4 regions of the Janthinobacterium sp. GMG1 genome follow, and region 1 is predicted to be linked to each of the others. Evidence: predicted binding sites of a transcription regulator. Region 1 holds the regulator's gene; each other region holds the start of a gene.

Region 1 (7,410 bases):
AAGCTGGGCCTGGGCGGCAGCCTGGTACCGGCGTGATGTTGCAAGGCTGAACGCGCGTGACGATCTTCGATTACCTGGTGCTGTTCGTGCTGGTGACGTCCGTGCTGATCAGCATGATGCGCGGCCTGGTCAAGGAAATACTGTCATTGGTCAGCTGGATCGTGGCTTTCGTCATTGCCAACGCCTATGGCGCCACCCTGGCGAAATTCCTGCCGGAAGCCGTGCCGGGCGAGGCCATCCGCCTGCTGCTGGCCTTCGTGGTGCTGTTCATCGGTGTGCGCATTTTGATGGGATTGCTGTCCATGACGGTCGACGCGCTGGTCAAGGTGACGGGTTTGAGCCTGGCCGACCGCACCCTGGGGAGCCTGTTCGGCGTGGCGCGGGGCCTTGTGATCGTGCTGACCGCCGTCATCTTGTGTGGCATGACGTCCATACCGCAGCAGCCCTTCTGGAAAAACGCGCAGCTCAGCCCGCTCGCGGAGCAGGGTGCGCGCGCCATCAAGCCTTATCTGCCTGCCGCTTACGCGCAGCATGTGAAATTTTGAATTTTGAATTTTTTTAAAATCAGTAGCACAGTTTAGGAGCACACCATGTGTGGCATCGTCGGCGTCGTTTCCCATCAACCTGTCAATCAATTGCTCTATGATGCATTGTTGCTCCTGCAACATCGCGGTCAGGACGCGGCAGGGATTGCGACCAATCACAGCAGTATGTTTTCCATGCACAAAGCCAATGGCCTCGTGCGTGACGTCTTCCGTACGCGCAACATGCGTTCGCTGCAAGGCACGACGGGCATCGGCCATTGCCGCTACCCGACAGCCGGTTCGTCGAGCGAAGAGGAAGCACAACCGTTCTATGTGAATGCGCCGTTCGGCATCACCCTGGCGCACAATGGCAACCTGACCAACTGGGAACAGTTGAAGCTGGAAATGTTCAAGAACGACCGCCGCCACATCAACACCGATTCCGATTCGGAAGTGCTGCTCAACGTGCTGGCGCATGAAATCCAGGAAGCGACGACGGGTCTGAACCTCGATCCGGAAGCCATCTTCAAGGCCGTTACCGTGCTGAACCGCCGCGTCAAGGGTGGCTACGCTGCGGTCGCGCAAATCGCCGGCGTGGGCTTGCTGGCCTTCCGCGACCCGCACGGCATCCGTCCGCTGTGCCTGGGCATCAATGAAACGGAGCAAGGTCCTGAATACCTGATCGCTTCCGAATCCGTGGCACTGGAAGGCATGGGCTTCCGCTTCGTGCGCGACATCGGTCCCGGCGAAGCCGTGTTTATCGATGCCGATAAGAAATTGCACAGCGCTCAATGCGCCGACAATGCCAGCCTGAACCCGTGCGTGTTCGAATTCGTCTACCTGGCCCGTCCCGACTCCGTCATCGACGGCGCCTCCGTGTACGCCACGCGTCTGAAAATGGGCGAGTACCTGGCCGAGAAGATCCGTGCCGAATTGCCAGGCGTGCATATCGACGTGGTCATGCCGATTCCCGATTCCTCGCGTCCGGCCGCCATCCAGCTGGCCATGGCGCTGAACATCGAGTACCGCGAAGGCTTCATCAAGAACCGCTACATCGGCCGCACCTTCATCATGCCGGGCCAGGCGGCGCGCAAGAAATCCGTGCGCCAGAAGCTCAACGCCATCCCGTCCGAGTTCAAGGATAAAGTGGTGTTGCTGGTCGACGATTCCATCGTGCGCGGCACCACCAGCCGTGAAATCGTGCAGATGGCGCGCGAAGCGGGCGCGACGAAGGTCATCTTCGCCTCGGCCGCGCCACCGGTGATTTACCCGAACGTGTACGGCATCGACATGCCGACGCGCGACGAACTGATCGCCTATGGCCGCACGACGGAAGAAGTGTGCCGCGAAATCACGGCCGATTACCTGGTCTACCAGGATATCGGCGCGCTGAAGCAGGCGATCGCCGACGTCAATCCGGCCCTGACCAACTTCGAAGCATCGTGCTTCGATGGCGTCTACGTGACGGGCGACGTGTCGCAGGAATACCTGGATCGCCTGGAGTATGCGCGCCACCATCCGAAGGCGGCAGCGCCCGAAGATACGCCGCGTTCCCAGCTGAACCTGAACCTGGCGACGACAGAAGCATAAGTACCTGCCCGGCCGATGCCGGGCTTTTTTTTCTTTGCGATCATGAACGATAAAAAAAACTACGGCTTTACCACCACCATCCTGCATAACGACCGCCGCAAGGGCATCGAGCACGGCTCCCTGCACAAGCCCGTGCACACTTCCGTTGCTTTCGGTTACGCCGATGCGCGCCAGCTCGCTTCCGTGTTCCAGGGCAAGGAGCCGGGTTTCCGCTATGGCCGCCAGGGCAACCCGACTGTCTCCGCGCTGGAAGACAAGGTCAACAAGATGGAAGACGGCGTGGCGACCCTGTGCTTCGCCACCGGCATGGGCGCCATCGGCGCCGTGGTGCAATCCTTGCTGCGCGCCGGTGATCACGTCGTGTCGTCGGCCTTTTTGTTCGGCAACACCAACAGCCTGTGGCAAACGGTGACGGGGCAGGGCATCGCCGTGTCGTTTGTCGACGCCACCGACGTGGCCAATGTGGCGGCCGCCATCACGCCGGCCACGCGCATCGTGTTTGTCGAAACCATCGCCAATCCGCGCACGCAGATCGCCGACCTGGCAAAAATCGGTGACTTGTGCCGCGAGAAGGGTATTTTGTACATCGTCGACAACACCATGACGACGCCATACCTGTTCCGTCCGAAAGCGGTGGGCGCGGGCTTGGTCGTCAATGCGCTGACGAAATCGATTGGCGGTCACGGCAATGCGCTGGGCGGCAGCTTGACGGACACGGGCGTGTTCGACTGGACGCGGTATCCGAACATCTTTGAGAATTATAAAAAGGCGGCACCGGCACAATGGGGCATTGCGCAAATCCGCGCCAAGGCCTTGCGCGATTTCGGCGCCTCGCTGGGTCCGGAAGCGGCGCACCACATCGCCGTCGGCGCGGAAACCATGGCCTTGCGCATGGATCGCACCTGCTCGAACGCCCTGGCGCTGGCCACCATGCTTGCCGCCGATCCGCGCGTAGCGGCCGTGCATTACCCGGGCTTGGCGTCGCACCCGCAGCACGCGCTGGCGACGGATTTGTTCCGCAGCTATGGCTCGCTGTTCAGCTTTGAGCTGAAAGATGGCATCGACTGCTTCGATTTCCTCAATCGTCTCAATCTTGCTATTCCAGCGAGCAACCTCGGCGACACGCGCACCTTGGTGATTCCCGTCGCCCATACGATTTTCTACGAGATGGGCGCCGAGCGCCGCGCCAGCATGGGCATCGCCGAATCGCTGATACGCGTGTCGGTGGGTATCGAAGACGAGGCTGACCTGCTGGAAGATTTCAGTTCGGCATTGAGCGCATAATAATTATTCACTTTTTCCTGGAAAGGGCTTACATTTGTGTCTTATTTGATAAATATAAGTCTTTTACAAGAGGGTGATCATGCAGAAACTTACATTTGTTGTTGCGATGCTGTTTTCTTACGGCGCGTATGCCGATGATTTATCGGATGCAAATCGCTTGCTCGAAGCGCAATCCTATACCCAGGCGCTGAGTTTATATAACAAGCTCGCTTCAGCTGGTAATGCCGAAGCGCAGTTCCATCTTGGCGAAATGTATTTGTATGGTGAGGGTGTAACCAGTGACGTCAGCGCGGCCAGGGAATGGTTTCAGAAGTCCTCCACCGGCGGCAACAAGCAAGCGGATGCTGCGCTCGATCTGATCCGGCAGCGCGCCGCACGCCGTGCGGATATCGATTTCTATGCGCGCGATTACAAGGGCGCTGACATTTCCCTGAGCAAGTTTAACTGTGTGGAGCCGGTGGTGCCGGAGATGTCGCAGACCAAGCGCCAGATCATGGCGGTGCAGGAAGGACTCGACGCTTGGAGCGCCTGCTACAATGGTTTTGTCAAAAATCTCAACGCGTCATTGCCGCCTGGCAAAAACATTCCCCCAGACATTGAACGTTTGATGAATGAGCAGGAATTTACGCAAGCAAAGGCGTTGATGGAGAAGGCCTATACTGTGGTCAGTGCAGAAGCCAATCAAAAGGCGACTCAGACCGAAGCCAAAAGAGCGGCGTGGCAAGCCAGGACGGAAGCGTATGTGCTTGCCGAATCCGCCAAGAAGGCGGTGGATACCGCCGCTTTTGATAGTGATGGCCGGCGCCCGTCGTCCAAGATGCCTGCGGAGCGCCGCCCGCCGGTGGTTGTCGCGACTCCCGGCGGCAGCCGGTAATTCTCGCGCCATCTTGCTCGAAGTGTTGGCGCCAACAGCAACTGGCGCCAACCGCGCGCCCTGCAAAGGCGTGCTTGTCAATGCCAGCTGCGCATCAGTCCGACAGCCAAACCTTCCAATGCAAACTCGTCTTCCGGCGACACGGTAATCACCTTGAAGTCGGGGTTTTCCGGCAGCAGTTCGATGACGGAACCCGTCTTCTTGTAGCGTTTGACGGTGACTTCGTCGCCGATGCGGGCGACGACGATCTGGCCATTCTTGGCGCTGTCGACCTTCTTGACGGCCAATAAATCGCCATCCATGATGCCGGCGTCGCGCATGGACCAGCCGCGCACCTTCAGCAGGAAGTCGGGTTTGGCCGAGAACAGGGCCGGATCGACGTTGTAGCTCGCTTCCAGGTTTTCCTGCGCCAGGATGGGCGAACCGGCCGCCACCCGGCCGATCAGCGGCAGCGACATCAGCAGCGCTGCCGGCACTTTCGATGGCGCCGCTTCAGCGGCGGCGCCGATCAGGCGGATGCCGCGCGAGGTGCCGGGCGAAATCTCGATCGCGCCCTTGCGGGCCAGGGCCTGCAAATGCTCTTCGGCCGCATTGGCCGATTTGAAACCCAGTTCATTGGCGATTTCCGCACGGGTGGGAGGAAAGCCCGTGTTTTCAATCGCGTCCTTGATCAGGTTCAGGATTTGTTCTTGTCGTGCTGTCAGCTTGATCATGAGCGGTGGGTGCATACTAAAATGCTGTCTATATGAACAGTCTGTATTTTTGTACAGTATCGCCCACTATGCAAGGGGATTTCCGTGTTTTCGGCGAATTTCGCAAGAAATACTTGTCCATGGGCCGAAAGCACGCTGGCGCACGGGCTTTTCGGGTGCTGGTGGAAGGAATGATTGAAACGTTTGCAAAAGGCGGTTATAATCTTCGGCTGACCTTCCCACACCCGTCTTGACGCCGGGGTGGGCGATTATCAATCCGACCTGAAGGAGTTTGCATGCGTCATTATGAAATAGTCTTTATCGTCCATCCGGACCAAAGCGAGCAAGTGCCCGCGATGATCGAACGCTACAAAGCCAGCGTAACCACCCGCGGCGGTTCGGTTCACCGCGTGGAAGATTGGGGCCGCCGTCAAATGGCTTACTCGATCCAAAAGCTGCCTAAAGCACACTACATCTGCCTGAACATCGAATGCGACAACGAGACCCTGGTCGAGTTGGAAACAGCATTCAAATTCAATGATGCCGTGTTGCGTCACCTGACCGTTAAAATGAAGAAAGCTGAAACAGCTCCTTCGCCGATGATGAAATCGGTACAACGCGAAGACGCGGCCAAAAGCCACCGCACCGAAGCACCAGCAGCCGCTCCAGCCGCAGCCGCAGCAGCAGCTTAATTCTTGACCAGGATCGTGCGCTGAACCAGCTACAAGTCACCGCCATCATTGCCGAGCGCGAAATATTGCGCTATACCCCGGCAGGGCTGCCGATTGTGAATGCAGTATTGCAACACAGTTCGCAGCAGATGGAAGCAGGGATTGCCCGTTTGACCGAGTTTGATGTTGCCGCGCTAGCCGCTGGCGAAATCTCAGGCCGGTTCAGTCAGGCAAGCTTGGGCGGGGTGTATCAGTTCACGGGTTTCCTGGCCAGGAAGAGCCGCAACAGCAAGAGTTTGGTGTTTCACATCATTGATTTTAGTGCAGTCAATTTTGACTAGCGCATTTTAGATACAGGAGCCTGACATGGCATTCGGTAAAAAGTTCGACAAAAATAAGCTCAAGCTTAAAGAAAAACGCAAACAGCAAAACCCGTTGTTCAAACGCAAGAAGTTCTGCCGCTTCACCGCAGCTCACGTTGAGCAAGTCGACTACAAAGACGTCGACACGCTGAAAGACTTCGTCCAAGAAAACGGCAAGATCATGCCAGCACGCCTGACCGGTACCAAAGCGCACTACCAGCGCCAAGTTGACACCGCAATCAAGCGCGCTCGCTTCCTCGCGCTGCTGCCATACACCGATCTGCACCACGCTTAATCGGTCAGATATTCCTGGAGAAGAACTATGCAAATCATTCTGTTAGAAAAAGTTGTTAACGTCGGTAACCTCGGCGAAGTCGTCAAAGTCAAAGACGGTTACGCACGTAACTTCCTGATCCCGCAACGCCTGGCACGTCGTGCTACGGCAACCGCTGTGGCTGAATTCGAAGTCAAGCGCGCCGAACTGGAAAAAGCTGCTGCCGCCAAACTGGCCGCATCGCAAGCCCAGGGCGAAAAACTGAGCGGTCTGACCGTTCAAGTTGCTCAAAAAGCTGGTGTTGATGGCCGTCTGTTCGGTTCCGTCACCAACTTCGACATCGCTGAAGCGCTGACCAAGCAAGGTTTTGCTGTTGAAAAAGCACAAATCCGCATGCCTACCGGCCCGCTGAAGATCGTTGGCGAGCACAACGTTTCGGTTGCTCTGCACACCGACGTGGTTGTGGAAGTTGTTATCGCTGTCGTTCCAGACGCGAACGCGTAATCGTCTGCGGGCCTGGCCCGCAGGCATTGCCGCACTATGAAAAGCCGGGTTCGCCCGGCTTTTTTGTGGCCTTTTTTTCGCTCAATTTCAGCCCTTTATTTTTGCCAGCACGCCGAAGCGGGTATAATTCGCGCCATGAACGCCCCCTCTGATCCGCAACTGGATTCCCTCCGTATTCCGCCGCATTCGATCGAAGCAGAACAATCCGTTATCGGTGGTCTGCTGCGCGACAATGCCGCGTATGACCGCATCGCCGACTTCATGCATGCGGAGGATTTCTATCGCTATGACCATCGCATCATCTTCGAGCAAATCGTCAAGATGGTTAACGCTTCCAAGCCAGCCGATGTCATTACTGTTTTTGAAACCCTGACCCAGCTCGGCAAGGCCGATGATGTGGGCGGACTCGCTTATCTGAACGCCATGGCGCAAAACACGCCATCGGCTGCGAACATCCGGCGTTACGCCGAGATCGTGCGCGACCGCGGCGTGCTGCGCAAACTCATCACCGTCGCCGACGATATCTCCGGCACGGCCTTCAGCCCGCAAGGCAAGGAAGTCAAGCAGATGCTTGACGAGGCCGAATCGAAGATTTTCGCCATCGCCGAAGAAGGCGCACGCGGCGCCCAGGGCTG
Region 2 (7,410 bases), 140 kb from region 1:
GCGCCTTCCGGCGTGGCCAGCTTGAACGAGTCGGCAAAGCCCTGGTTGACTTCCTGCACCGTCACGCCCAGCTTGGCATGGCTGGCCTTGCCCGTGGCGACGATCTGGTCCTTGATGCGGCCGGCCAGGTCGATGGGGATGGCGAACGACAAGCCCTGAAAGCCGCCCGTCTGGCTGTAGATCTGCGAATTGATGCCGACCACTTCGCCGCGCGTGTTGAACAGCGGACCGCCCGAATTGCCGGGGTTCACCGCCACGTCCGTCTGGATGAAGGGCACATTGCTGTCGTCCGGCAAGGAGCGGCCCTTGGCGCTGACCACGCCGGCCGTCACCGTGCTGTCGAAGCCATAAGGAGAGCCGATGGCCAGCACCCACTCGCCCACTTTCAGGTCGCTCGAATGGCCGAGCGGCACGATGGGCAGATTGTTAGCGTCGATTTTCAATACGGCAATATCGGTCTTCGGATCTGTGCCCAGCACCTTGGCGCGGAATTCGCGGCGGTCGTTGAGCTTGACGGTCACTTCGCGCGCATCGCGCACCACGTGGGCATTCGTCATGATGATGCCGTCCGGGCTGACGATGAAGCCGGAACCAAGGCCATGCGTCGGTACGTCGCGGCCACCGCGCTGGCCGCCTTGCGGCCCCTGGAAGCGGCGGAAAAATTCGAGGAACGGGTCGTTGCCGAAGTCGTCATTGCCGGCCTGGGCCGAGGGGTCATAGGCCACCTTGGTGCTGCCCGTGACGCTGATATTCACCACGGCGGGGCTGTTGCGCGCGGCGATCTGGCTAAAGTCGGGCAAGGCTACCAGCGGCGAGGCCGCGGCAGGCGCGACAGCGGCGGCCACGGGTGCTGCGGCGGCGGCCGCTGCGGCATTCGCGCCGGCATTGTTCTGATGCACCACCATGGCGCCGCCGGCGCCCAGCACACCGATCGCGGCCAGCGCGGCTACGGTGCGTTTGATTTTCAGGGATGCGGTATTCGTTTGCTGTTCCATGAATTGCTCCTCATTCAATGAGATTTTGATGTATGCAATAGTGGGCCACGAGTCTTAGGCGGTGCTTAACATTTTTCCATTTGGAAACAAGCATTTGCGCCTTTAAGCAGGGTTTAATCTTGCCTGCCGCACGCAGGTTGCATGGCGATCAAGGAGTACCCGAGCGGGCTCCGGACGTGACACTGGCCGGATCAACCGGCCAGTATTTTACTGCATGGAAAGAGCCTACCTGGGCGCCCGAGGGGCGCCGGGGTCAGCTCGGCTCAGATCAGGCTGCCTGGCGCTGTTCCAGCACGCTGACGGTATCGCCGCCGCTGCCGATCTCGATCTTGCGCGGTTTCAGCGCTTCCGGCACTTCACGCACGAGATCGATGGTCAGCATGCCGTTTTCAAACGTGGCGCCCGTGACCTTCACATGGTTGGCCAGCTGGAAACGCTGTTCGAAATCGCGGGCAGCGATGCCGCGGTGCAAGAACGTGCGCTCGACGCCATCTTTCTGCTTGCGGCCCGTGACGTGCAGGGAGTCGCGTTCCGTGATGATGTCGATCTCTTCGCGCGAGAAGCCGGCCAAGGCCATCACGATGCGGTACTTGTCTTCCGACACCAGTTCGATGTTGTATGGGGGGTAGCTCGGTTGCGCATCGGCGCGCTGTTCGTTGAGCAGCTGTGCCAGGCGGTCAAAGCCAATGGCGGAACGATACAGGGGAGCAAGGTCAAAAGTACGCATGATAACTATCCTTTTCAAATGAAGCGATAAGAGGGGCGGATCTCACCGTGAGCATCCGCCTGTTACCGATATACGGCCTGTCAACGCCCTTTCAAGGCCTTGAAATTGGCGAAAAGCGCCCCAGACGGCGAAGAATTTGTAAGAAATTTTTACATGGCCCATCCAGGGGGATTTTGCATGGCGTCCCCCATGCGGTGCCGGCTTTTGGTGTATGCTGGCGGCATGAATAATGACACCGACATCCAGCTCAGCGGCCCCTTCAAGGCCACCGACGGCTCCGGCCGTGCCCACGACATCAAGGCCATCCGCATCTTCGACGAAGGCTACGGCATCATCGACGTCTACGTCGATTTCGCCGCCCCGCTCGAAGCGGGCGCCTACAAGGACAAGACCCTGGTCGGCCACATCCTGGCCCGCCTGCGCAGCCTCGGCTACGTGGGCCCCGACTTCGGTCATGGCGACCTTGGCCTGCAAGACAAGAAACTGATCGTCCTGGAAGCGCCCGAGGAATTTTCCGCCTTTGCAATCAGTAAAGGCTGGAAGGATCTTTCGGCAGAATTCGACGAGGACTAAGCCGTTTTCTCCCCATCTGCGCCGTACCCGCATCTTGCCGGTACGGCGTTTTTCATGGGCGACCGCTTAGTTCAGCTTAGTTGATATAACGCGCGCTCCAGGCGGCAATCACATTAGCGACATAGGCGGCGTCATCGCGCCCCGTCAATAAATGGTCGGCATCGTCGAGCGAAACGAAGCTTTTCGGGTGCTTGGCTGCCGTAAAGATCTCCATCGCGTTCGACAGGCTCACCGTCGTGTCGTTCGGTGCGTGCATCACCAGCAGGGCGCGGCGCAGGCCGGCGATGTGCTCTTTTAAACTGTGGCTGCCCGCGTCGTCGACGAATTGCTGGCGGATGCGGAAGGGCCGCCCTTCCAGCTGCACCAGCGCCTCGCCTTCCGCGGCGATCTGCTCCAGGTGCGCGCTGAACATGCGCGTCACGTAGGCGGGCGTGCTCGGGGCGGCCAGGGTGGCGATGGCGATCGCTTCCGGCACTTGCGACGCGGCAGCCAGCACGGCGGCGCCGCCCAGGCTATGGCCGATCAGCAATTGCGGGGCCGCATGTTTTGCACGCAGGAAATCGGCGGCGGCGACCAGGTCGTCCACATTCGACGAGAAATTGGTGGCGGCGAACTCGCCCTCGCTGGCGCCCAGTCCCGTGAAGTCGAAGCGCAGCACGGCGATGCCGTGCTGCGTCAAACCTTGCGCGATACGCCGCGCGGCCAGCACGTCCTTGCCGCAGGTAAAACAGTGGGCGAACAGCGCGTAGGCGCGGATGGCGCCGTCGGGCGCATCGAGGCGCGCTGCCAGCACATGGCCGTGCGCACCGGGAAAATCTTGCCGGGTGGATTTCATTGTCTCAGATCAAAGCTGCCGCACAGGGCGGCCGATGACGCATTGTAGCGCCGGCCGGCCACAGCTGTTTTAGCCACGCGATGGGATGTCGACACCCTTGATGACGGCTGGCCTGGCCAGAAACGCGTCCAGCGCGCGCTGCACATTCGGGAAGCTGCTGAAACCGACGAGATCGCCTGCGCCATAGAAACCCACCAGGCAGCGCACCCACGGGAAGATGGCGATGTCGGCAATCGTGTACTGACTACCCATGATCCAGTCGCGGCCCTGCAGGCGCTGCTCGAGCACGCTCAGCAGGCGCTTGGCCTCGCCGATATAGCGTTCCAGCGGCCGCTTGTCCTCATAGTCCTTGCCGGCAAATTTGTGGAAGAAGCCCACCTGGCCAAACATGGGGCCGATACCGCCCATCTGGAACATCAGCCATTGGATCGTTTCATAGCGCAAGCCCGCGTCCTGCGGGATGAACTTGCCCGTTTTCTCGGCCAGGTACAGCAGGATGGCGCCCGACTCGAACAGGGCCAGCGGCTTGCCATCGGGACCGTCCGGGTCGAGGATGGCGGGAATCTTGTTGTTCGGATTGAGCGACAGGAAGGCGGGCGACAGCTGGTCATTTTGTTCGAAGCTGACCAGGTGCGGCTCGTACGCCAGGCCCAGCTCTTCCAGCAGGATGGAAACCTTGATGCCGTTCGGCGTCGGCAGCGAGTACAGCTGCAGGCGTTCCGGATGCCGGGCAGGCCATTTTTGGGTGATGAGGAAGTCGGAAAGTTGGGACATGGGAATCCTTATTGAGATGGTTGACGCGGGGCAAGAGAGCAAGTATAGCCAAGCATGGCAGTTTCAGCAGGACAGCGCATTCAGCCAAACAAGCCATGCAAAAACCAGCGCGGCGCGGCGTCTTCTCCGCTGCCTGCGATGCGTTCGCGGTAGACCCAGTAATGGGCGTGGTCGAGGCCTTCGGCGATGAAATAATCGCGCGCCTGCGACTGGCCCCACCAGCCTGCCTCGATGCGCTCGGCGACAGACACCATTTTCAGGGGCGAGCCATAGAACGGCCGGTGCTCGCGCATCAGCAGGGCGATAGGCTGGGCCAGCAGCCAGCCGGGACGGGGCATGCCGGACAAGCCGGGCGGCAAGTCGGGCACCGTGTTCCTGCCGCCTGGCTTGGCCGGCAACGGCAGCCACTGGTTGGCCGCCTCGGGACGGTAATCGGCGCGCGGCGCGGCCTGCAAGACATTGTCGCTCCCCAGGCGCGCCACCAGCAATTCCAGCAAGCGCTGGCGCTCCTGCGGCGTACCGCCCGGTTCGGGGAACAGGGTATCGCTGGGCGGCGCCATCGGCTGCACCTGCAGCGCTTCCAGAGTAAGGCCGATCACGGGCGCGTCCAGCACCAGCTGCGCCAGGCGCTCCTTGAGCAGGCGCACCAGGTGCTCGTCGCGCCAGACGGCCTCGCCCAGCGCCAGGTCGATGACGGTGGGCGGACGCGCCACCCTGCCCCGCTCGTGCGCCAGCAGCAACTGTATGCGCTCGACGGAAAATTGCCGCGCGCACAACCAGCCCGTCATTTGCTGCAGCAGCCGGCGCGCGCCGAACAGCAGCGCGTCGGCGTGCTCCACGCGGTCGAACAATTCCAGGCTGGCGCGGAACGTGGGCGGCGCTTCGAGCCATACGAACAGTTCCGTGCTGTGGCCATGCGCGTCGTCGAGCATGTCCAGCAAGGCCCCGCCGCAGCGGCGCTGCAAGCCGGGCCGCGGCAAGTGGCGCAACTGCCCCAGGGTGCGGCAGCCGATGCCCTCGAACCAGTCCAGATAGGCGCGCGCGGGCGGCAGCAAGGCGCACGGCAGGCCGTCGAGACGGCGCACCAGGCTGGCCATGCCCAGCACGCGGCCCCGGCGCGTGCCGGCGCGCGCCAGCAGCCAGGCGCCGCGCGCCGTGGGGGCGCACGACAGCTGGGCCGTGTAGCCGAGCGCGCGCAAGCTGGCCGCGATCTGCCGGCACAGGGCGCGCACGCCACCAAACAGGCGCAGGCTGGCGCCCGCATCGACCAGCAGGGTCGCTTCCTCGCCCTGCGCCACCAGCGGCGAGTATTGCAGCAGCGCCAGCGCCACCGCCTGCAGCGCCTGCGCTTCCAGTTCAAGCGAGCGCTCGTGCAGGCGCGCCTGCGGCGCCAGCATCAGCGCGCCGGCGCGGCGCATGCCCGGCCGGATACCGGCCGCCCGCGCCAGCGGCGACAGGGCCATCACTTGCTCCTGCTCCAGCACCACGCCAAGGCTGTCAGCCGACCAGCGCGGGCAAAATACTTCGAGCGGAAGCCGGGGCAGGCACAGGCCGATCCAGAGTCGCATGGCGTGGCAATAATGAAGGAGGTTGCAGGGGCAGGAACAGGGGCGCGTCGCGCTGCGGTCCCCGGCGTTTGATGAAGCCGATCTCGATGCCGCCGGCGGCCGGGCGCACGGACAGGCGCAGCGGCGCCGGCGACGCATCCTGCGCGCCGTGCAAGGGGCGCAGCATGCAGAACAGGGTATTGCCTCCTTGCGCAGCCAGGTGCAGGCGGCGCAGGCTGTCGGCGCGCACGTGCGGCTGCCAGAACAGCAAGGCGCCGCAACTACCGCTGCGCAAGATGTTTTCCGCCGCCCACAGGGCATCCTTGCTGCCGGCGCTCTTGAGCCACAGCAGCTGCGACGGCGCCAGTCCCTGCGCCGCCAGGGCCAGCGCCTGCGGCGGATGGGGCGGCTGCAGCAGCACGATAGGCAAGCCCGGCAGCTGCGCCAGCGCGGGCGCCAGCAAGCGCAATTCGCCGCTACCTGGCTGCTGCACCAGCAGATCGATGAGGCTGCCGCTGGGCCAGCCGCCGCCGGGCAACTGCGCGGACAGGGCGGCAAAGCCCGTGTCCAGGCAGCGCGTGGCGCCCTGCCCCAGCTGCGATGCGCGCCATAAGGACGGGTGCAAGGCTTCCGGCGAGGCCATCAATTGAGAATGTTGCATAATTGAATATGAAGATGAATACTGTATGCATATACAGTACTATCCGGTCCTGCTTTTGGCAAGGCTTATCTGCGCAGCGCCTGCCCGGAGGCCGCTCCGCCATGTCCGAAAAACCCCGTTTCTGGCATCGATTGCTGTACCATAAGCACTCTCCTTACCGCTCGGCAATGCACCGGGCGGCTTCCTCCGTCCATAAGGAAACGCATTTGACCACCATCCAAATCATCAGCGCCATCGTCTTCGGCCTTGCGCTCATCCACACCTTCGCCGCCAAGTCGTTTGAAACATTATCGAGGCGCCATCCCCGCCATGCGGGCCTGCTGCATTTGCTGGGTGAAGTGGAAGTCGTGTTCGGCTTCTGGGCCTTTATCTTGATCATCATCATGGCCTTTGTCTCGGGCGGCGATGCGGCCATCGAGTATGCCGAGTCGCGCCATTACACGGAGCCGCTGTTCGTCTTTGTCGTCATGGTCGTGGCCGCCTCGCGCCCCGTGCTCGACGCCGTGCAGCGCCTGTTGAAAAGCGTGGCGCGCGTGATGCCGCTGCGCACGGAACTGGCCCTCGTCTGGCTGGGCCTGGCGCTCGTGCCCCTGACGGGCTCATTGATCACGGAACCGGCCGCCATGACCCTGGCCGCGCTGATGCTGGCGCCGCAAATCTTCCGCCCGGGCATCCCCGAATGGCTGAAATACGGCGCGTTGGGCGTGCTGTTTGTCAATGTTTCCATCGGCGGCACCCTCACCTCGTACGCAGCGCCGCCCGTGCTGATGGTGGCCACCACGTGGAACTGGGATAGCGCCTTCATGGCCAGCCATTTCGGCTGGAAGGCCGCCATCGCCGTGCTGATCAACGCCACGGGCGTGAGCATCTTGCTGCGCAAATATCTGCACAGCAACACTTCCGACATCAAGCCGAAAGCCGGTGAAGTGGAAGCGCCGAAAGTGCCGCTGGCCGTCAGCCTGGTGCACATGATCGTGCTGGCCGGCGTGGTCACCCTGGCGCACCATCCCGTGCTGTTCATCGGCCTGTTCCTGTTCTTCCTCGGCTTCGTGCAGGCGTATGAGCGCTATCAAAGCCCGCTGATCCTCAAGGAAGGCTTGCTGGTCGGCTTCTTCCTCGGCGGCCTGGTGGTACTGGGCGGCATGCAGCAATGGTGGCTGCAGCCCATCGTTTCCAGCCTGAAGCCGCTGGCCCTGTTCTTCGGCGCCCTGGGCTTGACGGCCATTACCGACAATGCGGCCCTCACTTACCTCGGTTCGCTGATCGTCGGCATGACGGACGAAGCAAAATACATGCTG
Region 3 (7,410 bases), on a different contig from region 1:
AATTAACTTGAATATTCTTCTGTATCCATAATTTATTGCCAAATCCGACACGGTTGATATGCATTTTTTCTTGCTGAGACGACATAATGTTCGCCTCGACAAGTCAAAAGTGCATTTATAACAATATTGCGCTAAGTAGTCTTCCACTTCCCACCGACGTGGTTCCGCCTACCGTACACGAGCACTGCTGGTCATCTATCCGATGGCTTATACGTGCTCGTGTACTGCTTGTCGTTATTAAAACTACTACGGAGTAATTGTTACAATGGCATTTAAAGAAAAAATTGGCGTACGCAGCGTACGCCTGGCCCTGACCGTTCTGGCAGGTAGCGTCTTGTTCTCTGGCCAATCCATGGCGGACGAAGCAATTCAAAAAGTTGAAATTACCGGTTCGAGCATCAAGCGTATCGCTGTCGAAGGCGCCTTGCCTGTACAGCGCCTGTCGCAAGAAGCGATCGCCAAATCGGGCGCCACTTCGGTAGCCGACCTGATCCAGGCACTGCCAGCCATGCAAGGCTTCACCATCGGCGCAGTCGCCGCTGGTTCGAATTCGGGCGGCAATACCAGCGCATCGCTGCACGGTATCGGCGAGACCTACACCCTGGTGCTGTTGAACGGCCGCCGCATCGCGCCACAAGGTTCCGGCACCACGGTCAACCTGAACGCCATCCCGATGAGCGCCGTTGAGCGCGTCGAAGTCCTGACCGACGGCGCTTCGGCCCTGTACGGCTCGGACGCCATCGCCGGCGTAGTCAACTTCATCCTGAAGAAAAACCAGCAAGGCGCCACCCTGGAAGCTACTTACAGCGCTCCGGAAGCCAAGGGCGGCAACACCTGGAATACCAGCGTCACCTATGGTTTCGGAGACCTGGACGAAGACCGCTTCAACGTGCTGGTCTCGTACCGCCACGACGAGCAGTCGAAACTGCGCGCTACCGACCGTACGTTCGCCGATAGCTCGTACCTGAAATTCGCCCGCGGCGGCAAGAACTACATCTGGGACCGCACCAGCACCTCGGCTGCACCAGCAGGCGCCACCGTTGCCTACAAGACAAAAGACAGTGTCTCGACCGCATTCACGCCTTACCTGGAGATGACCGGCGAATGCCCTACAGGTTTCGACCTCACCACCAGCAATGCACGCGCTTGCGGTTTCGACACCGGTTCCACCGTGGAAATCGTGCCGCAATCGAAACGCGACAGCCTGTTTACCAAAGGCACGTACAAGCTGAACGACAACCTGAACGCGTTCGCCGAAGTCGCCTACTCGCGCTTCGACCTGACCGCGCGTATCGCCGCCAATCCGATTCCGATTTCGATCGCCAAGGACAGCGCGCTGTACAACACCTATGTGTCGCCCTACCTGACGCCAGCGCAACGTGCCGACGTCAAGTCGGTCACCGCCAACTACCGTACGACGGACTTCGGCCTGCGCGCCAGCAACACCATCACCGAAACCAAGCACATGGTGGTGGGCGTGGAAGGTGAACTGGGCGCCTGGAACTTCGAAAGCGGCCTGACCTGGTCGCAAAACTCGATCGACGAGCGCTACACGGGCGGTTACGCAACAAATCAAGGCTTCAAGGACATCCTCGCCAATCCGGATTTCAATCCGTTTGCAACAACGCAAAAGCCATCCGTGCAGTCGCAAATCGCTGGCGCGCAGTTCATCGGTTCGATCCGTACCGCATCGACCACCATGCGCGGCGTCGACACGCACGGTTCGCGTGAACTGTTCGACCTGCCAGGCGGCAAGGCCAGCCTGGGTATCGGTGGCGATTACCGCACCTACCGCTATGAGCAGTCGCCAGACAGCAACGGCACGTCGAAAGATATCTACAACTTCAACACCTCGCCTGCCTACGACTTGAGCCGCGATACCTATGGCGCTTTCGTCGAATTGCTGGCACCGCTGACCAAGTCGTTCGAAATGACCGTTGGCGGCCGTTACGATGCCGTCAAGGCGATCGATGACAAGCTGCACAGCAAAACTGTCGGCAAAAAAGACAGCGCCAATACCTACAAGGTATCGGCACGCTGGCAGCCGGTACAAACCGTGCTGATCCGCGGTTCCTACGGCACGGGCTTCAAGGCGCCAAGCATGCTGGACCTGGCACAGCCATTGGTCACTGCAGGCTTTACTGCCAAGAAATTTGATTGCCCTTACCCAGGTACGGCACTGTGCCGCGCGGAAGCAACGCAATACAACGCCATGTCGGAAGGCAATCCTGAGCTGCAATCGGAAAAATCGAAACAGTTCACCCTGGGCTTCCGTGTCGAGCCTAGCGCGGCCTTCTCGTTCGGCGCCGACCTGTGGGATGTGAAACTGCGTAATGCTGTATCGGAAATCACCGAAGCGCAGGCATTTGCCGATCCAGTCAAGTACGCGACGAGCTTCACGCAATATATCGAACCGTCGACCGGCAATCCCTACTACGCGTTCAAGAAACTGTCGGTCAACATCGGCAAGAAGGAATACCGTGGTATCGACTGGGATCTGTCGGCCAACCACAAGTTTGACTTCGGCAAGCTGACCGCCCAACTGAGCGGTACGCACATGTTGCACGCGAACTACACCAAAGCTGGTAGCGACAATATCTACACCAGCAACATGGACTTCTTCGGCGATACCAACGAAGTCACGTTCCGCAACCTGATGAAGCTGACGACGACCCTGGATACGGGCCGCCTGAGCAACACGGTGACCGTCAACTACCGTAACGGCTACACCGATGCGGCAGCTACCGTGTACGACGTGGCCACCAAAAAAGAAGTGAAGGATTTCCGCCTGCAAGTTCCGTCGTACACCACGTTCGACTGGCAAGCGCGTTTCGCCTTTGACAAGCAAACCACGATCCGCGCAGGCATCAAAAACCTGTTCGACCGTGCACCGCCGCTGTCGCTGCGCTCTTCGTCGGGCCACCAAGTTGGTTTCGACCCACGCTACGCCGATCCAATGATGCGTTCGTTCTACATCACCGGCAACTACAAGTTCTAATTTGACGTTGTAAGTTAGCTTGTCTCGAAAGCGCCTTGCACCTCACCGTGCAAGGCGCTTTTTTTATGCAGCAACACATTGCATAGGCGAAAAAAAAGGAGCCGCAGCTCCTTTTCCGTACCGGCATGACTGCGCTTATGCAGTCGCTTCGCCGCCCAATGCCTCGACCACGTCGGCCATCAGCTTGCTCAATTCGCCCGTCATCAGCATCACGTCGCCGTCGAAACGCTCTTCGTCGTTCTTCGTGCTCGATTCCGTTTCCTTGATCACGTCCAGCGGCTTGACGCTCTTGATGGCCAAGGACTCCGTCAGCACGAAGGAAATCTTGTCGTTCCACGTCATGGCCAGGCGCGTGCACTGCTTGCCGGCGGCGATATGGCGGCGCACGTCGTCCGCTTCCAGGGTGTGGCGCACGTAGCGCACGGTGGCCTTGCTTTCGCCCGTGGCGCGCAATTCCGTATCCATGTCGACCGTGAAGCCGGCCGGCGCATCGTCGGCTTGCAGCCATTCCGTCATCACCGCCACGGGCGAGCGCTGCACGCGCAGGCTTTCCAGCGGCAGTTTGTCGACGGCTTTGAGCAGCAGCTTGATGACTTCATCGGCTTTTGCCGGGCTGGCGGCATCGACCACCAGCCAGCCATTGACGGGATCGATCCACGTCCAGACGTTGCTGCGGATGCTGAAGGCGCGCGGCAGCAGCTCGTCGGCCACGCGTTCCTTCAATTCCTTCATGGCCTTTTTACCAGGCGCAAACCCTTGCGCTTCTTCCATCTCGGCAGCGCGGGCCTTGGCCACCTGGTTGATGACGGTCGCTGGCAGCAGTTTCTTTTCCGTGCCCAGCAGGATCAGCATCTGCTTGTTGACCACGTGGACCAGGCCGCCGTTCGGGCGTGGCGTATCCCAGCCCTGGCGCATCAGATCCATGCTGGTCGCCGGCGTAAATTTGTTCGAGGACAAGGCCTCTTCCAGTTGTTCTGGCGTATAGGCCCATGGTGCGGGCAGGCGGTAAATCTGAAGATTCTTGAACCACATAGTTTTTGTCTTCCGTTTGTTTCAGTAGTGCCAGGGGAACGCCATTCTACACTTTCGACACGGGAATGCCGTCAAAAGCGCGGACTGGCGCGGTGTTGTTGATGCGTAGGGAATGCCGCTACAGGGCGGGAAACAGCTCCGCCTGGGCTGGCGCCTGCCGCATCACGCTGGCCGGATCGGACAAGGTCGAGATGCGCACGCCCAGCAGGCGGATTTTCTTTTCAAATGGCACGCGCCGCAAGCAGTCGCGGCTGGCGCGCAGGATGGCGGCGGCGTCTGCCGTGGCGCTGGGCAAGGTGATGTCGCGCGTGACGGTGCTGAAATCCTCGAAGCGCAGCTTGATGCCCACCGTGCGCCCCGCCAGCGATTGTTTGTCCAGGTCGCCAGCCACGCGCGTGCACAGGCTTTCCAGCTTTTCCGACAGGGTGGCGCGGTCGCGCACCACCTGCAAGTCGCGCTCGAACGTCGTTTCGCGGCTGACGGACTTGGTTTCCCGGCTCGTCTGCACGGGCCTATCATCGATGCCCAGCGCCGCCTGGCGCAGCCAGCCCGTGTACAGGTCGCCGAACTGCGTGCGCAGCATGGCCATGTCGGCCTGCGCCAGCTCGCCGATGCTGACAATGCCCAAGGCTTCCAGCTTGGCCGTCGCCTTCGGGCCGATGCCGTTGATCTTTTTCGCCGGCAAGGGCCACACGCGCGTGGCGATATCCTCGGGCGACAAAATGGTCAGCCCGTCCGGCTTTTCCAGGTCGGAACAGATTTTGGCCAGCAATTTGTTCGGCGCCAGGCCGATCGAGCACGACAGGCCCGTCGCCTCGGACACGGCCGCCTTCAGGCGCGCCGCCATGGCCGGCGCCTGCTCACCGTATTCGGTCAGATCGACATAGATTTCATCGATGCCCACGTTCTGGATGATGGGGCACAACTGGGCCACGGCCTGCTTGAAACGGGCCGAATACTCGCGGTAAGCCTCGAAATCGGCCGGCAGCAGGATGCTGTCGGGCGCGAGCTTGGCCGCCTTCATGATGCCCATGGCGGAAAACACGCCAAACGCGCGCGCCGCATAGGTCGAGGTGGTGACGACGCCGCGCCCCACGTAGTCGCGCATGCGCGCAAACTGCCGCGTGCCATCTTCCTGCAGCACGGGCTGCTGCAAGCGCCCGCCGCCGATGACGACGGCTTCGCCGCGCAATTCCGGATATTTCAACAGTTCCACGGAGGCGAAGAAGGCGTCCATGTCCAGGTGGGCTATCCAGCGGCGGGTTTCAGGCAATGTAGGGGCAGATGCGGTCAAGGACACCTCGCGGCGGGATGCTATCGGATACTGTAATTATATACAGTATCGCTGCAATTGCCAGTGGATGCAAGCAATGGGACGGTATTGATTGAAATCATGATTGGCTTTTCTATTTAGCAAGAATAGAATCGCTGCACAACAACGAAACCTAGGGAGTTGCCTTGTCCACTGTACCTCACGTCTTACGCCGACTGGCCGTCTGCTCATCCATCCTGCCGGCCGTGCTTCTCTCCACCTTGGCGCCATCCGCGCTGGCCGACACCACCACCATAACCACCAGTGCACCGGTCGCCGCCAAGACGGCCTGGCAGGAAACGCGCCACGGCACGATCGTCACGGACGACTACCGCTGGCTGCAAAAGAAAACCGATCCTGCCGTGATCGACTACCTGAATGCGGAAAACGCCTACACGGCCGCCGTCACGGCGCCGATCCAGCCGCTGGCCGACAAGGTGTATGCGGAAATCAAGGGCCGCATGCAGGAAGTGGACCTGTCCGTGCCCGCGCGCCAGGGCAATTTCTACTATTACACGCGCGTGGAAGCGGGCAAGCAATACCCGATTCACTGCCGCCGCCCCGTCGGCGCCAGCGGCGCCTACGATGCGCAGGCGGCTGAGGAAATCCTGCTGGACCAGAACCAATTGGCCGAAGGCCACAAATTCTTTGCCGTGCGCGCCTTCAGCGTCAGCCCGAATGAACAGTTGCTGGCCTACACCACCGACACGACGGGTTTCCGCCAGTACGAGTTGCATGTCAAGGATCTGAAAACGGGCAAATTGCTGGGCGACAGCATGCCGCGCGTGACATCGCTGGCGTGGGCGGCGGACAACGCCACCCTGATGCTGGCGCAGGAAGACGCCACCACCAAGCGCTCGGATCGATTGTTCCGCCTGGCCCTGGGCGGTGCGCCGCAACAGGTCTACCACGAGCCGGTGGAACAGTTCGCCATCAACGTGGGTCGCACGCGCGACAAGCAATTCTTCGTGCTCACCTCGGGCAGCACGGATACCAGCGAAGTGCTGCTGCTGCCAACGAGCACGCCGCAAGGCAGTTTCCAGAGCGTGCTGAAACGCGAAAAAGGCCACCGCTACGGCATCGAGCACCGCGACGGCCAGCTGTATATTCTGACCAACAAGGAGGCGAAGAATTTCCGTGTCGTCAGCGCGCCCTTGTCCGCGCCGCAGCCGAAGAACTGGAAGCCGGTCGTGCCGCACAACAAGGATGCCGTGATCCAGTCCATCGACGTCTTCCAGGGTTACCTGGTGGTGATGGAAAAGGCGCGCGCCCTGAACCGCGCCCGCATCCTTGATTTTGCGCAAAAGAATTGGAAGACGGTGCAGTTCGACGACCCCGTCTACCTGGCCACGGCGGCCGGTACGCCGGAGTTTTCCGCCACGCAATTTCGCATGTCCTACCAGTCACCCGTCACGCCGCCCACCGTCATCGACGTCAGCATGCAGGATGGCAAGCGCACGGTGCTGAAGCAGCAGGAAATCGTCGGCGGCTTTGACAGCAGCCGCTACACGACGCAGCGCTTGTGGGTCAAGGCGCGCGATGGCGTGCAAGTGCCGCTGTGGATTGTCTACAAGAAAGGCGTGAAACTCGACGGTTCCGCGCCGCTGCTGCTGTACTCGTATGGTTCGTATGGCATTTCCACGGAAGCCAGTTTTGCCATCAGCCGCATCAGCCTGCTGGAACGGGGCGTCATCTATGCGCAGGCGCATATCCGCGGCGGCACCGACATGGGTGAAGCCTGGCATGAGGACGGCATGCTGATGAAGAAGAAAAACACCTTCAATGACTTCATCGACAGCGCCGACTATCTGGTGCGCGAAAAATGGACCAGCCCGAACCGCCTGATCATCCAGGGCGGCAGCGCGGGCGGCTTGCTGATGGGCGCCGTCGTCAACATGCGCCCCGACCTGTTCCACGCCGTGCACGCAGCCGTGCCGTTTGTCGACGTGATGAACACCATGATGGACGCCAGCCTGCCGCTGACCACGGGAGAATATCTGGAATGGGGCGACCCGAACCAGAAGGCCGCGTACGACTACATGCTCAGCTACTCGCCATACGACAACAT
Region 4 (7,410 bases), on a different contig from region 1:
ACCAGCACGGTGCCGTCGTCATCGATGCTGACGCACGATGGCGTCAGGTGTTCACCGAGCGCATTCGGGATGATGGAAGCCTTGCCGTCGCGCCAGATGGCGACCAGGCTGTTGGTGGTGCCCAGGTCGATGCCGATGATCATCAGATATCTGCCTCCGCCTCATTGCCGTGTTCTTCGATCCAGGCGCGGCGTCCGGCCGCTTCGCCCTTGCCCATCAACATATTGAAGCGCGAGGCCGAGGCCATGTGGTCGATTTCCCCGAGCGTGACGGGCAGCAAACGGCGCGTGTCCGGGTTCATCGTCGTTTCCCACAGCTGCTCGGCGTTCATCTCGCCCAGACCCTTGAAGCGCGAGATCGACCAGGCGCCCTGTTTCACGCCTTCCTTGCGCAGCTTGTCCTCGATGGCGACCAGTTCGCCGTCGTCGAGCGCATAGATTTTCTGCATCGGCTTCTTGCCGCGCGCCGGTGCATCCACGCGGTACAAGGGCGGGCGGGCGATGCAGATGTGGCCCTTGTTGATCAGGACCGGGAAGTGCTTGAAGAATAAGGTCAGCAGCAGTACCTGGATGTGCGAGCCGTCCACGTCTGCATCGGACAGGATGCAGATTTTGCCGTAGCGTAGGCCCGACAGGTCGGGTGTATCGCCCACGCTGTGCGGATCGACGCCGATGGCCACGGCGATGTCGTGGATCTCGTTATTGGCGAACAGGCGGTCGCGGTCCGTTTCCCACGAATTCAAGACCTTGCCGCGCAGGGGCAGGATCGCCTGGAATTCCTTGTCGCGGCCCATCTTGGCCGAACCGCCCGCCGAGTCACCCTCGACGAGGAACAGTTCATTGCGGGTAATGTCCGACGATTCGCAGTCGGTCAGCTTGCCGGGAAGGACGGCGACGCCCGAGGATTTTTTCTTTTCCACTTTTTGCAGTGAACGCTGGCGCGACTGCGCCTGCTTGATCACGAGATCGGCCAGCTTCTTGCCGTAATCGACGTGCTGGTTCAGCCACAGTTCCAGCGGCGGCTTGGTGAACGTGGAGACGAGGCGCACGGCGTCGCGCGAATTCAGGCGTTCCTTGATCTGGCCCTGGAATTGCGGGTCCAGCACCTTGGCCGACAGCACGAACGAGGCGCGCGCGAACACGTCTTCCGGCAGCAGCTTCACGCCTTTCGGCAGCAGCGAGTGCATTTCGACGAAGTTTTTCACGGCGCCGAACAGGCCGTCGCGCAAACCCGATTCGTGCGTGCCGCCATTCGAGGTGGGGATCAGGTTGACATACGATTCGCGCACGATGGCGCCTTCTTCCGTCCACGCGACCACCCAGGCCGCGCCTTCGCCTTCGGCAAAGCCTTCCGAATCCGGGCCAGCGTACTGCGCGCCTTCGAACAGGGGAATCAGGGTTTCGCCATTCGATACCTGCGCCAGCGTTTCGGTCAGGTAGCCGCGCAAGCCTTCCGCATACTGCCACGTCTGCGTGTCGCCGGTTTTCGCGTTGGTGAGGGTGACGGTGACGCCTGGCAGCAGCACGGCTTTCGAGCGCAGCAGGCGTTGCAGCTCCGTTTGCGAGATATTCGGCGAATCAAAATATTTCGCATCGGGCCAGGCGGTGACGCGTGTGCCCGATTTCTTGCCGTCGCGCGGGGCAGGGCGGGAAGTCAAGGGCTCGATCACATCGCCATTCGCAAACACCATGTGGTGCAGGCCATTGCCGTCGCTTTCCTTGCGCCAGACGGTGATTTCCAGGCGCGTCGATAGTGCATTGGTGACGGATACGCCGACGCCATGCAAGCCGCCCGAGAATGCATAGGCGCCGCCAGAACCCTTGTCGAACTTGCCGCCCGCGTGCAGCCGTGTAAACACGATTTCCACCGTCGGCACGCCTTCTTCCGGGTGCAGGCCGACAGGAATGCCGCGGCCATTGTCTTCGACGGTGATGCTGCCATCCGTGTTTTGCGTGACGGCGATATGCGTGCAATGACCGCCCAGCGCCTCGTCGGAGGCATTGTCGATCACTTCCTGAATGATGTGCAGCGGATTTTCAGTGCGGGTATACATCCCCGGGCGCTGCTTGACGGGTTCCAGTCCTTTCAGGACACGGATGGATGATTCGCTGTAGTCGGATGCTGGTTTTTTAGTGGCCATACGTGTTCAAGCTAAGTAAAGACAGTGGTTGGAACGCCAGGCCAGGGCACTGCGGGGCGCAATGACAGCGGCGGCGATAACTGTATGAATATACAGTATATTCCGTCCAGCGTCACTGTGGGAGGGCAGTGCGGCAGGCTTGGCGTCCTTGTGCGGACGCTCGCGCATTCTATCTTGTCCCGCGAGCAATAGCGCTACTCCAAGGCAACAACAGTGCGCCGCGCGCGTGGTTTGGCGCCCATTGTGAAGGATTTTATGCGGTAAAGCGCCCGTTTTTACATCTTGTTTACAGCTGCCTCCCCAGTCTTTACGAATTTTTTAGACCCTTTTGGCTAATCTGCTCACTATCAAAACAAACCTGAATGAGGGTGGGAATGGATCTCGTGTATCTCGGCTTGATTGCCGTGTTTTTCGTCCTGGCGGCCGGCTTTGCCGTCGCCTGCGACAAATTAGGGAGCGTCAAATGAACGCGTTTTATGTGCTGGGCGCCGTCGTCTCGGCTGGCCTGCTCGTGTACCTGCTGGTGGCGCTGCTGAAGGCGGAGGAACTGTGATGACGACGCAATCGATACTGTTGTTGGTGGCCTTCCTGGCCGTGCTGCTGGCCGCCGGCTATCCGCTGGGCCTGTACATGGCCAAAGTGGCCGGCGATGCCCCCGTGCGCGGCCTGGGCTGGCTGCAAAAGCTGGAAAACCTGCTGTACCGCTGGTCCGGCCTGCCCGCCGACAAGGCCATGGGCTGGAAAAGCTATGCCATCGCCCTGATCGTTTTCAATACCGTGGGCGCCGTCTTCGTCTACGGCCTGCAGCGCCTGCAGGGCTTTTTACCGTTGAATCCACAGGGCCTGGGCGCCGTCAGCCCCGATTCCTCGTTCAATACCACCGTCAGCTTCGTCGCCAATACCAACTGGCAAGGCTATGGCGGCGAACAGACCATGAGCTATCTGACCCAGATGCTGGGCATGGCGTGCCAGAACTTCTTCTCGGCTGCCACCGGCATCGCCGTGATCTTCGCGCTGGTGCGCGGCTTTGCCTCGCGCTCGGGCAAATCGATCGGCAATTTCTGGGTCGACCTGGTGCGCTCCACCCTGTACATCCTGTTGCCGCTGTCCCTGGCCCTGTCCGTCGTCTTCATGGGCGAAGGCATGATCCAGAATTTTTCCGCCTACAAGGAAGTGACCCTGCTCGACCACGTGGCCTATGAAACGCCGAAGGTGACGGCCGACGGCCAGCCCGTGCTCGATACGGCCGGCAAGCCCGTGATGGAAGCGCAAGTGGCGACCACGCAGACGATCGCCATGGGTCCCGTCGCGTCGCAGGAATCGATCAAGCTGCTGGGCACGAATGGCGGCGGCTTCTTCAATGCCAATTCCTCGCACCCGTATGAAAATCCGACCGTGCTGTCGAACTTCCTGCAGATGCTGGCCATTTTCATCATTCCCGCCGGCCTGTGCTTCACGTTTGGCCGCATGGTGGGCGACCTGCGCCAGGGCTGGGCCGTACTGGCCGCCATGACCCTGATCTTCGTCGTCATGACGGCCGGCGTGATGAGCGCCGAGCAGCAAGCCAATCCCGCCTTGCAGGCACTGGGCGTGGACCAGCAGGCCAGCAGCCTGCAATCGGGCGGCAATATGGAAGGCAAGGAAACGCGTTTCGGCATCAGCTCCTCGACCCTGTTCGCGGCGGTGACGACGGCGGCATCGTGCGGCGCCGTCAATTCCATGCACGATTCCTACATGCCCCTGGGCGGCATGGTGCCGCTGCTGCTGATGCAGTTCGGCGAAGTGATCTTCGGCGGCGTGGGCACGGGTCTGTACGGCATGCTGATGTTCGCCATCCTGGCCGTCTTCATCGCCGGCCTGATGATAGGCCGCACACCCGAGTACCTGGGCAAGAAAATCCAGGCCTATGAAATGAAGATGGTCTCGCTGGCCATCCTGATTACGCCAGCCCTCGTATTGACGGGCACGGCGATCGCCGTGATGGTCGAACCGGGCAAGATCGGCGTGGCCAATCCGGGCGCGCACGGCTTCTCGGAAATCCTCTACGCCTTCACGTCGGCAGCCAACAACAACGGCAGCGCGTTTGCCGGCTTGTCCGCCAACACACCGTTCTACAACGTGATGCTGGCGATCGCCATGTGGTTCGGCCGCTTCGGCGTGATCGTGCCCGTGCTGGCGGTGGCCGGGTCGCTGGCGGCCAAGCAGCGCCTGTCGGCCAATGCCGGCACCATGCCCACGCACGGCCCCATGTTCATCGGCTTGCTGATCGGCGTTGTCGTGCTGGTCGGCGTATTGAATTACGTTCCCGCGCTGGCCCTGGGCCCGATCGTCGAACACCTGCAACTTTTCATCAAATAAGAGGCTACCATGTCACGCACAAGCCTGACTTTGTTCGATTCCGCACTGATCGGCCCCGCTGTCGTCGATGCGTTCAAAAAACTCGATCCCCGCACGCAGTGGCGCAGCCCCGTGATGTTCGTCGTCTATGTAGGCAGCATCATCACGACCCTGCTGGCCATCCAGGCCCTGAATGGCCAAGGTGAAGCGCCGTTCGGCTTCATCCTCGCCGTCGCCGTGTGGCTGTGGTTTACCGTGCTGTTCGCGAATTTCGCCGAAGCGCTGGCCGAAGGCCGCAGCAAGGCGCAGGCGGCCTCGCTGCGCGCCCTCAAGCAAACGGTGATGGCAAAGAAAATGCAGACGCCGAAATACGGCACTTCCTGGCTACCCACGCCGGCCACCGACCTGCGCAAGGGCATGACGGTGCTGGTCGAGGCGGGCGACGTGATTCCCGCCGACGGCGAAGTGACGGCCGGCGTGGCCTCCGTCGACGAAAGCGCCATCACGGGCGAATCGGCGCCCGTCATCCGCGAATCGGGCGGCGACTTTTCCGCCGTCACGGGCGGCACCCGCGTGCTGTCGGACTGGCTGCTGGTGCGCGTCTCCGTCAACCCCGGTGAAGCGTTCATCGACCGCATGATCGCCATGGTGGAAGGCGCCAAGCGCCAGAAGACGCCGAATGAGATCGCCCTGACGATTTTACTGGTGGCCCTGTCGATCGTGTTCCTGATCGTCACCGTGACCCTGCTGCCGTATTCGCTGTTTTCCGTGGCGGCGGCCGGCACTGGCACGCCGGTGACGATCACCGTGCTGATCGCGCTGCTCGTGTGTTTGATCCCGACCACCATCGGCGGTTTGTTGTCCGCCATCGGCGTGGCCGGCATGAGCCGCATGATGCAGGCGAATGTGATCGCCACGTCGGGCCGCGCCGTGGAAGCGGCAGGCGACGTGGACGTGCTGCTGCTCGATAAAACGGGCACCATTACCCTGGGCAATCGCCAGGCGTCGAGCTTCGTGCCGGCGCCCGGTGTGACGGAGCAGCAGTTGGCCGATGCGGCGCAGCTGGCCTCGCTGGCCGATGAAACGCCGGAAGGGCGCAGCATCGTCGTGCTGGCCAAGCAGAAGTTCAATATCCGCGAACGCGAAATGGCCAGCCTGCACGCCACCTTCGTGCCCTTCACGGCGCAAACGCGCATGAGCGGCGTGGATATCCCGGGCGAGCAGCAAGTGCGCCAGCTGCGCAAGGGCGCGGCCGACTCCATGAAAAAGTATGTGGAAGCGCTGGGCCAGCCGTATCCGGCCGAGGTGGGGCGCGCCGTCGACGACATCGCGCGCCGCGGCAGCACGCCGCTGGTGGTGGTCGACGATGGCCGCGTGATGGGCGCCGTGGAGCTGAAGGATATCGTCAAGGGCGGCATCAAGGAGCGCTTCGCGGAATTGCGCCGCATGGGCATCAAGACCGTCATGATCACGGGCGACAACAAGCTGACGGCTGCGGCGATTGCCGCCGAAGCGGGCGTGGACGATTTCCTCGCCGAAGCGACGCCGGAAGACAAGCTGAAACTGATCCGCAGCTACCAGGCCGAAGGCCGCCTGGTGGCGATGACGGGCGACGGCACCAACGATGCGCCGGCGCTGGCGCAGGCCGACGTAGCCGTGGCCATGAACTCGGGCACGCAGGCGGCAAAGGAGGCAGGCAACATGGTCGACCTGGATTCGAACCCGACCAAGCTGCTGGAGATCGTTGAAATCGGCAAGCAGATGCTGATGACGCGCGGCTCGCTGACGACGTTCTCGATTTCGAACGATATCGCCAAGTACTTTGCCATCATCCCGGCCGCCTTCGTGGGTACCTATCCGCAATTGAAGGCGCTCGACATCATGCACCTGGCCAGCCCTGCGTCGGCCATCATGTCGGCCGTGATCTTCAATGCCTTGATCATCGTCGTGCTGATTCCATTGGCGCTGAAAGGTGTGCAATACCGGGCCATCGGCGCGGCCAGCCTGTTGCGCCGCAACCTGCTGATCTACGGCCTGGGCGGCATCGTCCTGCCCTTCATCGGGATCAAGCTGATCGATATGCTGCTGTCCGCACTCAATTTAGTCTAAAGGAACCATCATGAGCACTATCGTACGTCCCGCCCTGGTCCTGTTTGCCGCGCTGACCGTGATCTGCGGCGTCGTCTATCCATTTGCCACGGCCGGCATCGGGCAGCTGGCTTTCAACGATGAAGTCAACGGCAGCATCGTCGAGCGTGGTGGAAAGCCCGTCGGCTCGACTCTGATCGGCCAGTCATTCACCTCGCCCAAGTATTTCTGGGGCCGGCCATCGGCCACCGCGCCGATGGCCAATAACGGTGCCGGCTCGGGCGGTTCGAACCAGGGACCGACCAATCCAGCCCTGGTGGACGCCGTCAAGGCGCGCATCGCCGCCCTGAAGGAAGTTGACCCTGGCAATACGCGCGCCATCCCCGTCGATCTGGTGACGGCGTCGAGCAGCGGCCTGGATCCGGAAATCAGCCTGGCGGGCGCCCTGTACCAGGCGCCACGCGTGGCCCGCGTGCGCGCCGTGCCGCTGGCGCAGGTGGAAAACGCCATCGCCAAGGTGCAGAAAACCGCGTATATCGGCTTTTTCGGCGAACCACGCGTGAATGTGCTGGAACTGAATCTGGCGCTCGATGCGGCCGCGAAGTAAGATGATGCAGGGGCGGAGCCGCCGGTTTTGCCCCTGGTTTTGACATTAAAAGATGCCCATGCTCCCCAACGACAGCCAACGCCCCGACCCTGACACCCTGCTGGCGCAAGTGCAGGCGCAGGAAAAGAAAGCCGCGCGCGGCCGGCTGCGTATTTACTTTGGCGCCTCGGCCGGCGTCGGCAAGACTTATGCGATGCTGGCCGCCGCGCGCAAATTGCTGGCCGATGGACAGGACTTG

The links. The regulator LexA, encoded in region 1, represses DNA repair genes until DNA is damaged. The targets are predictions, from matches to a motif close to ACTGTATNNNNATACAGT.
Region 2: a site for LexA is predicted at 6,133-6,150, ahead of imuA (translesion DNA synthesis-associated protein ImuA). Genes of this name have one in related genera too.
Region 3: a site for LexA is predicted at 5,354-5,371, ahead of dinB (DNA polymerase IV). Genes of this name have one in related genera too.
Region 4: a site for LexA is predicted at 2,220-2,237, ahead of SJI03_RS02105 (DNA topoisomerase IV subunit B). Genes of this name have one in related genera too.

What each region holds. Positions count from the first base shown of each region.
Region 1 covers NZ_JAXQNT010000008.1:185,721-193,130, forward strand. Annotated here, with positions in the region: gene SJI03_RS21080 (SPOR domain-containing protein) at 1-36, shown strand, start outside; gene SJI03_RS21085 (CvpA family protein) at 57-545, shown strand; gene purF (amidophosphoribosyltransferase) at 591-2,114, shown strand; gene SJI03_RS21095 (cystathionine gamma-synthase family protein) at 2,157-3,398, shown strand; gene SJI03_RS21100 (sel1 repeat family protein) at 3,478-4,272, shown strand; gene lexA (transcriptional repressor LexA) at 4,350-4,985, opposite strand; gene rpsF (30S ribosomal protein S6) at 5,261-5,656, shown strand; gene priB (primosomal replication protein N) at 5,677-5,976, shown strand; gene rpsR (30S ribosomal protein S18) at 6,002-6,292, shown strand; gene rplI (50S ribosomal protein L9) at 6,320-6,775, shown strand; gene SJI03_RS21130 (replicative DNA helicase) at 6,911-7,410, shown strand, end outside.
Region 2 covers NZ_JAXQNT010000008.1:47,388-54,797, reverse strand. Annotated here, with positions in the region: gene SJI03_RS20525 (Do family serine endopeptidase) at 1-995, opposite strand, end outside; gene SJI03_RS20520 (Hsp20 family protein) at 1,264-1,722, opposite strand; gene SJI03_RS20515 (hypothetical protein) at 1,945-2,295, shown strand; gene SJI03_RS20510 (alpha/beta hydrolase) at 2,372-3,130, opposite strand; gene SJI03_RS20505 (glutathione S-transferase N-terminal domain-containing protein) at 3,200-3,904, opposite strand; gene SJI03_RS20500 (DNA polymerase Y family protein) at 3,985-5,472, opposite strand; gene imuA (translesion DNA synthesis-associated protein ImuA) at 5,402-6,112, opposite strand; gene SJI03_RS20490 (putative Na+/H+ antiporter) at 6,319-7,410, shown strand, end outside.
Region 3 covers NZ_JAXQNT010000012.1:18,450-25,859, reverse strand. Annotated here, with positions in the region: gene SJI03_RS24625 (TonB-dependent receptor) at 353-2,998, shown strand; gene SJI03_RS24620 (recombination-associated protein RdgC) at 3,134-4,030, opposite strand; gene dinB (DNA polymerase IV) at 4,149-5,303, opposite strand; gene SJI03_RS24610 (S9 family peptidase) at 5,489-7,410, shown strand, end outside.
Region 4 covers NZ_JAXQNT010000001.1:452,376-459,785, forward strand. Annotated here, with positions in the region: gene SJI03_RS02100 (molecular chaperone HscC) at 1-143, opposite strand, end outside; gene SJI03_RS02105 (DNA topoisomerase IV subunit B) at 143-2,140, opposite strand; gene kdpF (K(+)-transporting ATPase subunit F) at 2,604-2,693, shown strand; gene kdpA (potassium-transporting ATPase subunit KdpA) at 2,693-4,498, shown strand; gene kdpB (potassium-transporting ATPase subunit KdpB) at 4,508-6,586, shown strand; gene kdpC (potassium-transporting ATPase subunit KdpC) at 6,597-7,172, shown strand; gene SJI03_RS02130 (DUF4118 domain-containing protein) at 7,231-7,410, shown strand, end outside.